DNA from 3 places in the Bacillus sp. 5RYD7K genome. Region 3 is predicted to be linked to each of the others. Evidence: riboswitches for the same ligand, from Rfam matches in the RefSeq annotation. Region 3 holds a riboswitch; each other region holds the start of a gene.
What was found. Region 3 has a riboswitch for S-adenosylmethionine ahead of ACQE26_RS17835 (methionine biosynthesis PLP-dependent protein). Riboswitches for the same ligand answer to the same signal wherever they lie in the genome.

Region 1: it holds a riboswitch for S-adenosylmethionine, as region 3 does, so the genes downstream of both, metE (5-methyltetrahydropteroyltriglutamate--homocysteine S-methyltransferase) here and ACQE26_RS17835 (methionine biosynthesis PLP-dependent protein) in region 3, are expected to answer to the same signal.
Region 2: it holds a riboswitch for S-adenosylmethionine, as region 3 does, so the genes downstream of both, ACQE26_RS14375 (2-hydroxyacid dehydrogenase) here and ACQE26_RS17835 (methionine biosynthesis PLP-dependent protein) in region 3, are expected to answer to the same signal.

Annotation. Positions count from the first base shown of each region.
Region 1 covers NZ_CP191200.1:3,536,268-3,539,545, forward strand. The annotation lists gene isp (serine protease Isp) at 1-846, shown strand, start outside; SAM riboswitch class I at 987-1,141, shown strand; gene metE (5-methyltetrahydropteroyltriglutamate--homocysteine S-methyltransferase) at 1,225-3,278, shown strand, end outside.
Region 2 covers NZ_CP191200.1:2,811,144-2,814,421, reverse strand. The annotation lists gene ACQE26_RS14380 (FGGY-family carbohydrate kinase) at 1-583, opposite strand, end outside; gene ACQE26_RS14375 (2-hydroxyacid dehydrogenase) at 602-1,603, opposite strand; SAM riboswitch class I at 1,725-1,817, opposite strand; gene ACQE26_RS14370 (molybdopterin oxidoreductase family protein) at 1,964-3,278, shown strand, end outside.
Region 3 covers NZ_CP191200.1:3,654,303-3,657,580, forward strand. The annotation lists gene metC (cystathionine beta-lyase) at 1-512, opposite strand, end outside; gene ACQE26_RS17835 (methionine biosynthesis PLP-dependent protein) at 505-1,626, opposite strand; SAM riboswitch class I at 1,696-1,821, opposite strand; gene ACQE26_RS17840 (esterase family protein) at 1,996-2,718, shown strand; gene ACQE26_RS17845 (YjcG family protein) at 2,743-3,258, shown strand; gene ACQE26_RS17850 (GNAT family N-acetyltransferase) at 3,263-3,278, shown strand, end outside.

The DNA of each region.
Region 1 (3,278 bases), 120 kb from region 3:
TTTAAAGGAAAGGATATTAAAATCGCGGTGCTTGATACAGGCTGCGACATTAATCATCCTGATTTGAAAGACCGGGTTATCGGCGGAAAAAACTTCACCGATGATGACGAAGGCAAAGAAGACGCGATTTCCGATTACAACGGCCACGGGACACATGTTTCCGGAACGATTGCCGCCAATGATTCAAACGGCGGAATTTCAGGTGTTGCGCCGGAAGCGAGCCTTTTAATCGTTAAAGTTCTCGGCGGTCAAAACGGCAGCGGCAAATACGAATGGATTATTAACGGCATCAACTACGCCGTTGAACAAAAGGCGGACATTATTTCCATGTCACTCGGCGGGCCGAACGATGTGCCTGAACTGAAAGAAGCCGTCACAAATGCGGTAAAAAGCGGTGTACTGGTCGTTTGCGCAGCAGGAAATGAAGGTGACGGAGACGAGCGGACAGAAGAACTGTCGTATCCGGCCGCTTACAACGAAGTGATCGCCGTCGGATCAGTCTCAATCGCCCGTAAATCGTCAGAATTTTCAAACGCAAATAAAGAAATTGACCTCGTGGCGCCCGGAGAAAACATTCTCTCCACCCTTCCCAACCATAAATACGGGAAGCTGACGGGCACTTCAATGGCCGCCCCGCACGTGAGCGGAGCGCTGGCCTTAATAAAAGGGCTTGAACAGGACTCGTTTCAGCGGACGCTTTCTGAAGCCGAAATTTATGCCCAGCTTGTGCGGCGGACTCTTCCTTTGGGCATCGCCAAAACATTGGCCGGGAACGGATTTCTGTATTTAGACGCACCTGATGTGCTCATGGAAAGAGCCGAACAGGCACAGCTGCTGTCTTTCTGATATTTTTCTCATATAATGATTGATCCGCTTGTCAACATCACCAATTTTTAAAATGTGAGATTTTCTATTGACAGTGATCTGAATAAGCTGATAAGATAACCAACAAATGATGTAACTTTTCAAAAAAATTGAAATATTTTCTCTTATCGAGAGTTGGGCGAGGGATTGGCCTTTTGACCCCAACAGCAACCGACCGTAATTCCATTGTGAAATGGGGCGCGTGATTTTTGCGCCGAGACGATTGTCTCCTAAGGCACGGTGCTAATTCCATCAGACGTGATCTGAGAGATAAGAGAGGCTTACATTTTGATGTTAAAGCCTCTTTCTCTCATGAGAAAGAGGCTTTTTTGTTACATCTCACTTAAAGGAGGAGACTTAATGACTACAATCAAAACTTCAAATCTCGGTTTTCCGAGAATCGGCTTGAACAGAGAATGGAAAAAAGCGCTTGAGGCTTATTGGAAAGGAAACACTGATAAAGAAACGTTTCTTAAAGAGCTTGACGGTTTATTCTTATCAGCTGTCAAAACACAGCTTGACCAAAATATCGATATCGTGCCGGTCTCTGATTTTACTCATTATGACCATGTGCTTGATACCGCCGTCAGCTTTAACTGGATTCCGGAAAGATTCCGCAGCATCACGGATCCCGTTGATACATATTTCGCGATTGCCCGCGGTGTTAAAGACGCCGTTTCCAGTGAAATGACAAAATGGTTCAATACCAACTACCATTACATCGTTCCTGAATATGACGAAAGCATTGAATTCCGTCTGACGAGAAACAAACAGCTTGACGACTACCGCCGGATCAAAGAAGAATTCGGAGCGGAAACGAAACCTGTCATTGTCGGTCCGTATACATTCGTCACACTTGCGAAAGGATACGAAGAATCAGAGGCGAAAGCGATTCAAAAGCGCCTTGTTCCTCTTTATGTACAGCTGCTGAAAGAGCTTGAAGCAGAAGGCGTCAAATGGGTTCAGATTGATGAGCCAGCCCTTGTGACAGCCTCAGCTGAAGATGTCCGCGCCGCAAAAGAACTCTATGAATCTATTACAAAAGAGCTTTCAGGGCTGAATGTCCTCCTGCAGACATACTTCGATTCGGTTGATGCATATGAAGAACTCGTTTCGTATCCTGTACAGGGAATCGGGCTTGATTTCGTGCATGATAAAGGCAGAAACCTTGAGCAATTGAAAAAGCACGGCTTCCCGAAAGATAAAGTGCTGGCAGCCGGTGTGATCGACGGCCGAAACATTTGGAAAATCGATGTTGAAGAAGGCCTTGATGCGGCTTTGGATATCCTCAGCCACGCTGATGTTGAGGAGTTATGGATTCAGCCTTCAAGCAGCCTTCTGCACGTGCCGGTGGCGAAACACCCTGATGAGCATCTTGAAAAGGATTTGCTGAACGGCCTGTCATACGCTAAAGAAAAACTGGCGGAACTCGGCGTCTTAAAAGAAGGGCTTCTGTCCGGCAAAGCGGCCGTCAGTGAGCAGATCGAAGAGTCAAAAGCGGCACTTAAAGCTTTGAAAGCATTCGCAACAGGAGCGAACTCAGCTCAAAAAGAAGAATTGAATCAGCTGACAGAAAAAGATTTCTCCCGCCCTGCAAGCTTTGAAGAACGATTGGCGCTGCAAAATGAATCACTCGGTCTTCCCCTTCTGCCGACGACGACGATCGGAAGCTTCCCTCAATCTGCAGAAGTGCGGAGCGCACGGCAAAAATGGCGGAAAAAAGATTGGACGGATGAACAGTATCAAGCGTTTATTAATGCGGAAACGAAGCGCTGGGTTGACATTCAGGAAGAAATCGGCTTAGACGTGCTCGTTCACGGAGAATTTGAACGGACGGACATGGTCGAATACTTCGGTGAAAAACTGGCCGGGTTCGCCTTTACGAAATATGCATGGGTGCAGTCTTACGGTTCACGCTGCGTACGTCCGCCTGTCATTTTCGGTGATGTCGAATTTATCGAACCGATGACGGTAAAAGATACGATCTATGCCCAATCGCTGACAGAAAAGCACATGAAAGGCATGCTGACGGGACCTGTCACCATTTTAAACTGGTCATTCCCGCGCGTGGATATTTCAAGAAAAGAAATCGCCTTCCAGATCGGGCTTGCCCTCAGAAAAGAAGTAAAAGCGCTTGAAGATGCCGGTATTCAGATTATCCAAGTGGATGAACCCGCGCTCCGTGAAGGCCTGCCGTTAAAAACGCAGGATTGGGATGAATATTTAACTTGGGCAGCAGAAGCTTTCCGATTAACGACGTCTTCTGTGAAAAATGAGACGCAGATTCATACGCATATGTGTTACAGCAACTTTGAAGATATTGTCGATACGATCAATGACCTTGACGCTGATGTCATCACAATCGAACACAGCCGAAGCCACGGAGGATTTTTAGAATATCTGAAAGATCATCC
Region 2 (3,278 bases), 840 kb from region 3:
TGCATAATTTCTCTGACCACGCCTTTTTCCTTACGTCAAACAGCAGTGTTTCAGCAGCCTGTGACGGTTCATAGCTTAAAATACCGCTCAGCTCAAATGTCACCCAGTCACTGATGCTTGTGATGTACTTCACTTCTTTCCATAATGACGGCTGTCTTTTTTTTAACCCGACAAGTTTCATGGCGGAAAATAAAGCGCTCGGAAGGCGTCCGGCGCGCTGATGTACTTCTTCTTTTAACTCGATCTCTCCCTCCCATTCGCGCCCTCTATTATCAATGTTGGGCAGACCGAGAAACGCCTTTTTATCTTTATTAATCAGAACAATTCCCTGCCTCTGGCTTGTTGAGGTGATTCCGATTAATGTAATATGTGGGCTTTTGGCAATAACCTTCCTTGCCATAGCGCTGATTTGCTTCCATAACCCTTCCGGTGAGAAATATCGTCCGTCCGGATAAAGCGGATCCGTCACATATTCAATGTCTTCCCTTTCCAATGCTGTCACATCGCCGCCGGCAGTCACAACCGCGACTCGCGCATTCCCAGTCCCGATGTCAAATACAAGGTAGCCTTTTTGTTCAGCCATTACAGCCTCCTCCTTTTTCTATCCTTCCATCTCAAGTTCTCTTTTGTTATAAAGTTCACGTATTGAGCAGGTTTGATCTTGTTTCCATTTGAAAAGCGCTTCATTTAAAATCTTCACATGATGATCCTCCACTTCAAATGTTGCGCCCGCTAAATGGGGAGTCGCTAACACATTCGGCAAAGAGATCAATTCATAATCAGAAGATTCAGGCGGTTCGTGATAAAACACGTCAAGGATCGCTCCCTTAATCCGCCGTTCTTTCAGCACCCGCAGCAGCTCTTTTCTGTCTGTAACCGCCGCTCTTGATGTATTGACAAAAACAGCTTCTTGCTTCATCAATTGAAAATGCCGGGCGCCGATCAGGCCGATGGTTTCATCGGTGCGCGGCAAATGAACGGAGACAATATCACTTTCAGAAAATACCCGTTCAATCGTCGTTTTTTCATACTCCCGGTTCTCATGATTGACAAAGGGGTCATAGTACAGCACCTTGCAGTCAAAAGCCGTCAACAGCCGGGCGATTCTCTGTCCGACAGCTCCGAAACCGATCAGGCCGACTGTTTTCCCCGTCAGCTCATTTCCCCTGAATTTGACGTAAGCCTGCAAATAATCACCATTCCACTTCCCGTCCTTCAGCCACTGATGAGAAGAATACGTGTGGCGCAAAAACGAAATGACATTTCCGATAAACATTTCAGCAACAGCCTGGGCATTGCGGGCCGGTGTATAGAAGACAGGGATATTTCTTTTAGTCGCCGCCGTGATATCCACATTAGACGGCATCCCTCTGCAGACGCCGATAAAAGCGGAATCCGGCAATATATCAATCACTCGCTCTGATACCTCATCAAGTTCGGTAATAAGCCCCGACGCGTTTGTCTCTTGAATCATCCAGATTAATTCATCTTCCCGATAGGCCCGGCCGTGCTTCTTCCACGGCAGGTGCACAGTCCGCCCGAACAGATCTGTCAGCTCCTTCAGCCCCTCGTCGTGATAGGGTGCGGTAATTAAAACCGTCATGGTGCAAAACATCCTTTTCACATAAATTTTTTCACAAAAAAATCTCTTTCCCCGAAGAAGGAAAGAGATTCATATACCGTCTTTATCCGCTTGAAGCGCACAAATATGTATAGACCATTCTTTCCTATCTTTCAAGCATACGCTTGCTGGAATTGGCACAATAAATGTTGCCGAGGTTTCATAGGGCCAGTCCCTCCACCTCTCTTGATAGAAAATAAAATGATGAAATTGTCAGGCTTTTAAAAGAATAAACTCATCATAGATAAGTCTTTCCGTGATGTCAACACTTTTTTTCTGAATTGACGATCTATTTCGAAATGTTATAATGCTTACAATATAAAAAAAGAGGAGAAATGGGCTATGAATTCTGCTGCAAAACAGCCAAACGGGGTCTTTAAATCGGTGTGCTCACTGGACTGTCCCGATCAATGCGGCTTACTTGTGACAAAAAAGGACGGAAAAATCGTTAACATTCAGGGAGACCCGGATCACCCCGTCACATCAGGGAATATTTGCAACAAAGTCAGACACATGGCTGAGCGCATTTATGATGAAAAACGTTTAACCGTCCCGTTAAAACGGATCGGCGAAAAAGGTGAAGCCGTGTTTACGCCTATTTCATGGGACGAAGCAATCAATACGATCAGTGCGCGCTGGAAAGAGCTTATTGCCGAAGAAGGAGCGGAAAGCATTCTCCCGTACAGCTTTTACGGTAATATGGGAAAACTGGCGGCAGAGGGAATGGACCGCCGTTTTTTTCACCGACTTGGGGCGAGCCAGCTCGAACGGACGATCTGCAGCAAAGCCGGATCTGAGGGCTATAACTATACAATGGGAGAAGGCGCGGGTACTGACCCGGAAGAGACCATACATGCAAAGCTCTTTATTTTTTGGGGAATCAATGCCGTCAGCACGAATATGCATCAGGTCATGATTGCTCAAAAAGCCCGGAAAAAAGGAGCTAAGATTGTCGTTATCGATGTACATAAGAACCAAACAGGCCGGCTTGCCGATTGGTTTATTCCCATTCGCCCCGGCACAGATGCCGCACTCGCTCTCGGTATCATGCATGTTTTATTTGCCGAGAACCTTCACGATGAAGCATTTCTCACAGAATACACCGAAGGCAGTGAAGAATTAAAAGCGCATGTCAAACAGTATGATCCGGAAACGGTTTCTGTTATGACAGGCGTTAAAGCAGACGATATCAGACGCCTTGCGAGAATGTACGGGGAAACCTCCCCTTCCCTTATCAGAATCGGAAACGGCATTCAGCACCATGACAATGGCGGTATGATCGTCCGCACCGTCGCCTGCCTTCCGGCTGTGACAGGACAGTGGCTCCGCACCGGGGGAGGCGCAATCAAGCACAACAGCGCGGTATTAAACTATAACAGACAAGCGCTCCAGCGGCCTGATCTGCTTTACGGCAGGAAGCCAAGATCATTTAACATGAACAGGCTCGGAAGCGTTCTTTTAGAAACAAAACCGCCCGTGCGCTCCTTGTTTATTTACGGAACCAATCCCGCGGTAGTTGCGCCGGAAGCGAATAAAGTCAGAAAAGGCCTGCAGCGGGACGATTTATTTACAGTCGTTCACGATCTGTTTTTAACGGAAACCGCCAAATATGCGGATATCGTTCTCCCTGCTGCATCTGCTTTTGAAAACACGGATT
Region 3 (3,278 bases):
AGACAGCCGTGTTCTTTTGCCAGCTCGACGACGGCTTTAATGTCCGTGATGCCGAGCGTCGGGTTTGACGGTGTTTCCATATAGATGGCTTTCGTATTCGGCCGGATGGCGCGGGCAACCGCTTCTGTGTCCGTCATATCGACAAAGGTGTGTTCGATTCCGAAACGGGACAGCACTTCTGTCACCATGCGGAATGTTCCGCCGTACACATCCTCCGTGACGAGAACATGGTCGCCTTGGGATAAGAGCAGAAACGCCGTCGAAATCGCCGCCATTCCGGAGCTGAAAGCAAAACCTCTCGTTCCGCCTTCAAGACCTGCGATCGTTTCTTCAAGCGCTGTTCTTGTCGGTGTGCCGGAGCGGCTGTAATCATATGTTCCGAATTCTTCAAAGGAAGACTGATGAAATGTGGAAGCATGCTGAATCGGCACACTGACGGCTCCGGTAGCTCCGTCTGTTTTAAATGGATTGTGCACGAGCTGGGTTTCCAGCGTCCAATTTTGATTACTCATACGACACGGCCCCCTCTTTTACTTGCTGTAATGCCTGCTTTACATCCCGCTTCAAATCTTCTGCATGTTCAATTCCCACTGAAAATCTCAGCAGGCGGTTGCAGACGCCGTTTGCGATACGGATATCTTCCGGAATGTCCATGTGCGTCTGTGTCGCGGGGTATGTAATAAAGCTTTCCACCCCGCCGAGACTTTCTGCGAAACAGATCGTTTTCAGCGCCTTTAAAAATGGATTGACCCATTCCTCTTTTTGCAGCCTGAAAGACAGCATTCCGCCTTTTCCGGGATATAACACGTCGGCGATTTCTTCTTCCTGTTCTAAAAATGCTGCAAGTTCACGGGCGTTTTCTTCATGACGCTGCATTCTGAGCCCGAGTGTTTTCATCCCTCTCATTAAAAGCCACGAATCAAACGGCGGGAGAACGGCTCCGATCGCATTTTGGTGATTAAACATGATCTCGCCGAGCTCTTCATCCTTTACGACAGCAAGACCGGCAAGAAGATCATTGTGCCCGCCTAAATATTTTGTGGCGCTGTGAATGACGATATCGGCTCCCAGTTCAAGCGGGCGCTGGATGACCGGGGTATAAAACGTATTATCGACAATTAAAAGCAGGCCGGCTTCTTTCGTAATCCGGGCAATTTTTTCAATGTCGGCCTCCTGCATTAACGGGTTTGTCGGCGTTTCAACAAATACCGCTTTCGTATTTTCCGTTATTTTGGAGCGTAAACAGTCTTCATCGCTGAAATCATCGTAAATAAAGCTTAAGCCGTATTTTCTCCATTCATTTTCAAACAAACGGTATGTGCCTCCGTATAAATCGGAGGATACAATCAATTCATCCCCGCTTTTAAATAAAGCCATAATCGTTTGAATGGCTGCCATTCCCGAGCTGAAAGCAAAGCCTCTTGCACCGTTTTCCAACACGGCGATGGCGTCTTCAACGAGCTGGCGTGTCGGGTTTTTCGTGCGCACGTAATCAAAGCCTGTAGATTCTCCTATTCCTCTATGTCGGTAAGCGGTGGACAGATAAATCGGCGGACTGACCGTTCCCGTTGCTTCTTCGCTTCTATTTCCAATTTGGGCTAATTTTGTTTCGACATGCTGCGTCATCAGTAAGCACCATCCTTTTTCAAAAATAAAAAAGCTCCCTCTTCATAAGAAGAAGGAGCTTTTCTCTTCCTCTTATCTTCCAAGCATGTGAATCGCTTGCTGGATTTAGCACCTTGGCACTTTGCCTTCCCGCGGCAAAGCAAACCGGTTGCTGAGGTTTCAAAGGGCCAGTCCCTCCACCTCTCGTGATAAGAATATTGTTTTGTATTTTCTGATTGTTCTATATTAACGCACTATAAAATGGATTTCAACAACTTTTTAATTTTCTGAACTCTCGCAAGAAGTGCATCTGAAGAAAGAAATTTCTAATAATTCATGGTACAATAGGGAAAAACCATCAAGACAAGAAGCGGCCTGGAGGAATGCAAAGTGGCACCGAAAACCGGAATCATTCATGAGAAAAAACTTTTCTCTCATGAGCTTGAAGAAGAAATGACCGTTCTGGTCTACCTGCCCAACACTTACTCCCCTCTGTATAAGTATCATACGGTCATCGCCCAGGACGGCCATGATTATTTCAGATTAGGGAGAATCGGGCGGCAGGCGGAAGAGCTCATGTCAAAAGGGGAAATTGACCGCTGCATCATTATCGGCGTCCCATATAAAAATGTGCGGGAGCGAAGAAACACATACCATCCCGAAGGCTCTAAGTTCGCCTCATATAAACGGTTTATCGCAAATGAGCTCGTCCCTTTTATCGACAAAGAATACCCGACTTATCAAGTCGGATACGGCCGCACCATGATCGGGGATTCCCTCGGCGGAACCGTCTCGCTCATGACGGCGCTTGACTATCCGAACATGTTTGGAAACGTCATCATGCAGTCTCCGTATGTTGACGGGCACGTGCTGGATGCCGTCCGGCAGTCGGAAGACCTCAAACAGATATCCGTTTATCATCAAATCGGAGAAAAAGAAACCGACGTCCATACGACGGACGGCCAGGTGCTTGATTTCACCGCGCCGAACGAAGAGCTCAAACAGCTGCTGGAAAGCAAACAGTCTGAATACACGTATGAAACCTTTGACGGGGATCATAAATGGACATACTGGCAGCCGCTCATCACGCCGGCGCTGAAAAAAATGCTGTAACCATTCATTAAGGAGGGAACTTTCATGAAATACGGTATTGTTTTATTTCCATCAAAAAAATTACAGGATCTCGCAAATTCGTACCGGAAACGCTACGACCCGAGCTACGCGCTCATACCGCCGCATCTGACGGTAAGAGATCCGTTTGAAGCGACAGAACAGGAAATCGAGCAGATCGTATCACAGCTGAGACAGACGGCGAAAGAGTCGCACCCGCTCGTTCTGAAGATCACAAAATACAGCTCGTTTTCTCCTGTGAATAATGTGATATATATGAAAGCGGAGCCGACGGAAGAATTAAAAACCCTGAGTGAGAAATGCTATTCAGGAGCATTATCCGGTAAGCCGGAATACAGCTTCGTTCCGCATGTCACGGTCGGCCAGAAGCTGTCGTCAGATGAACATTCCGACGTACTCGGACAGCTGAAAATGCAGGACATTTCCCACGAAGAAGTCATTGACCGTTTTCACCTGCTCTATCAGCTGGATAACGGCTCATGGACTGTGTACGAAACATTTTTATTAGGCGGAGGAGAATAACTGTTTGGAAGCCATCGTTG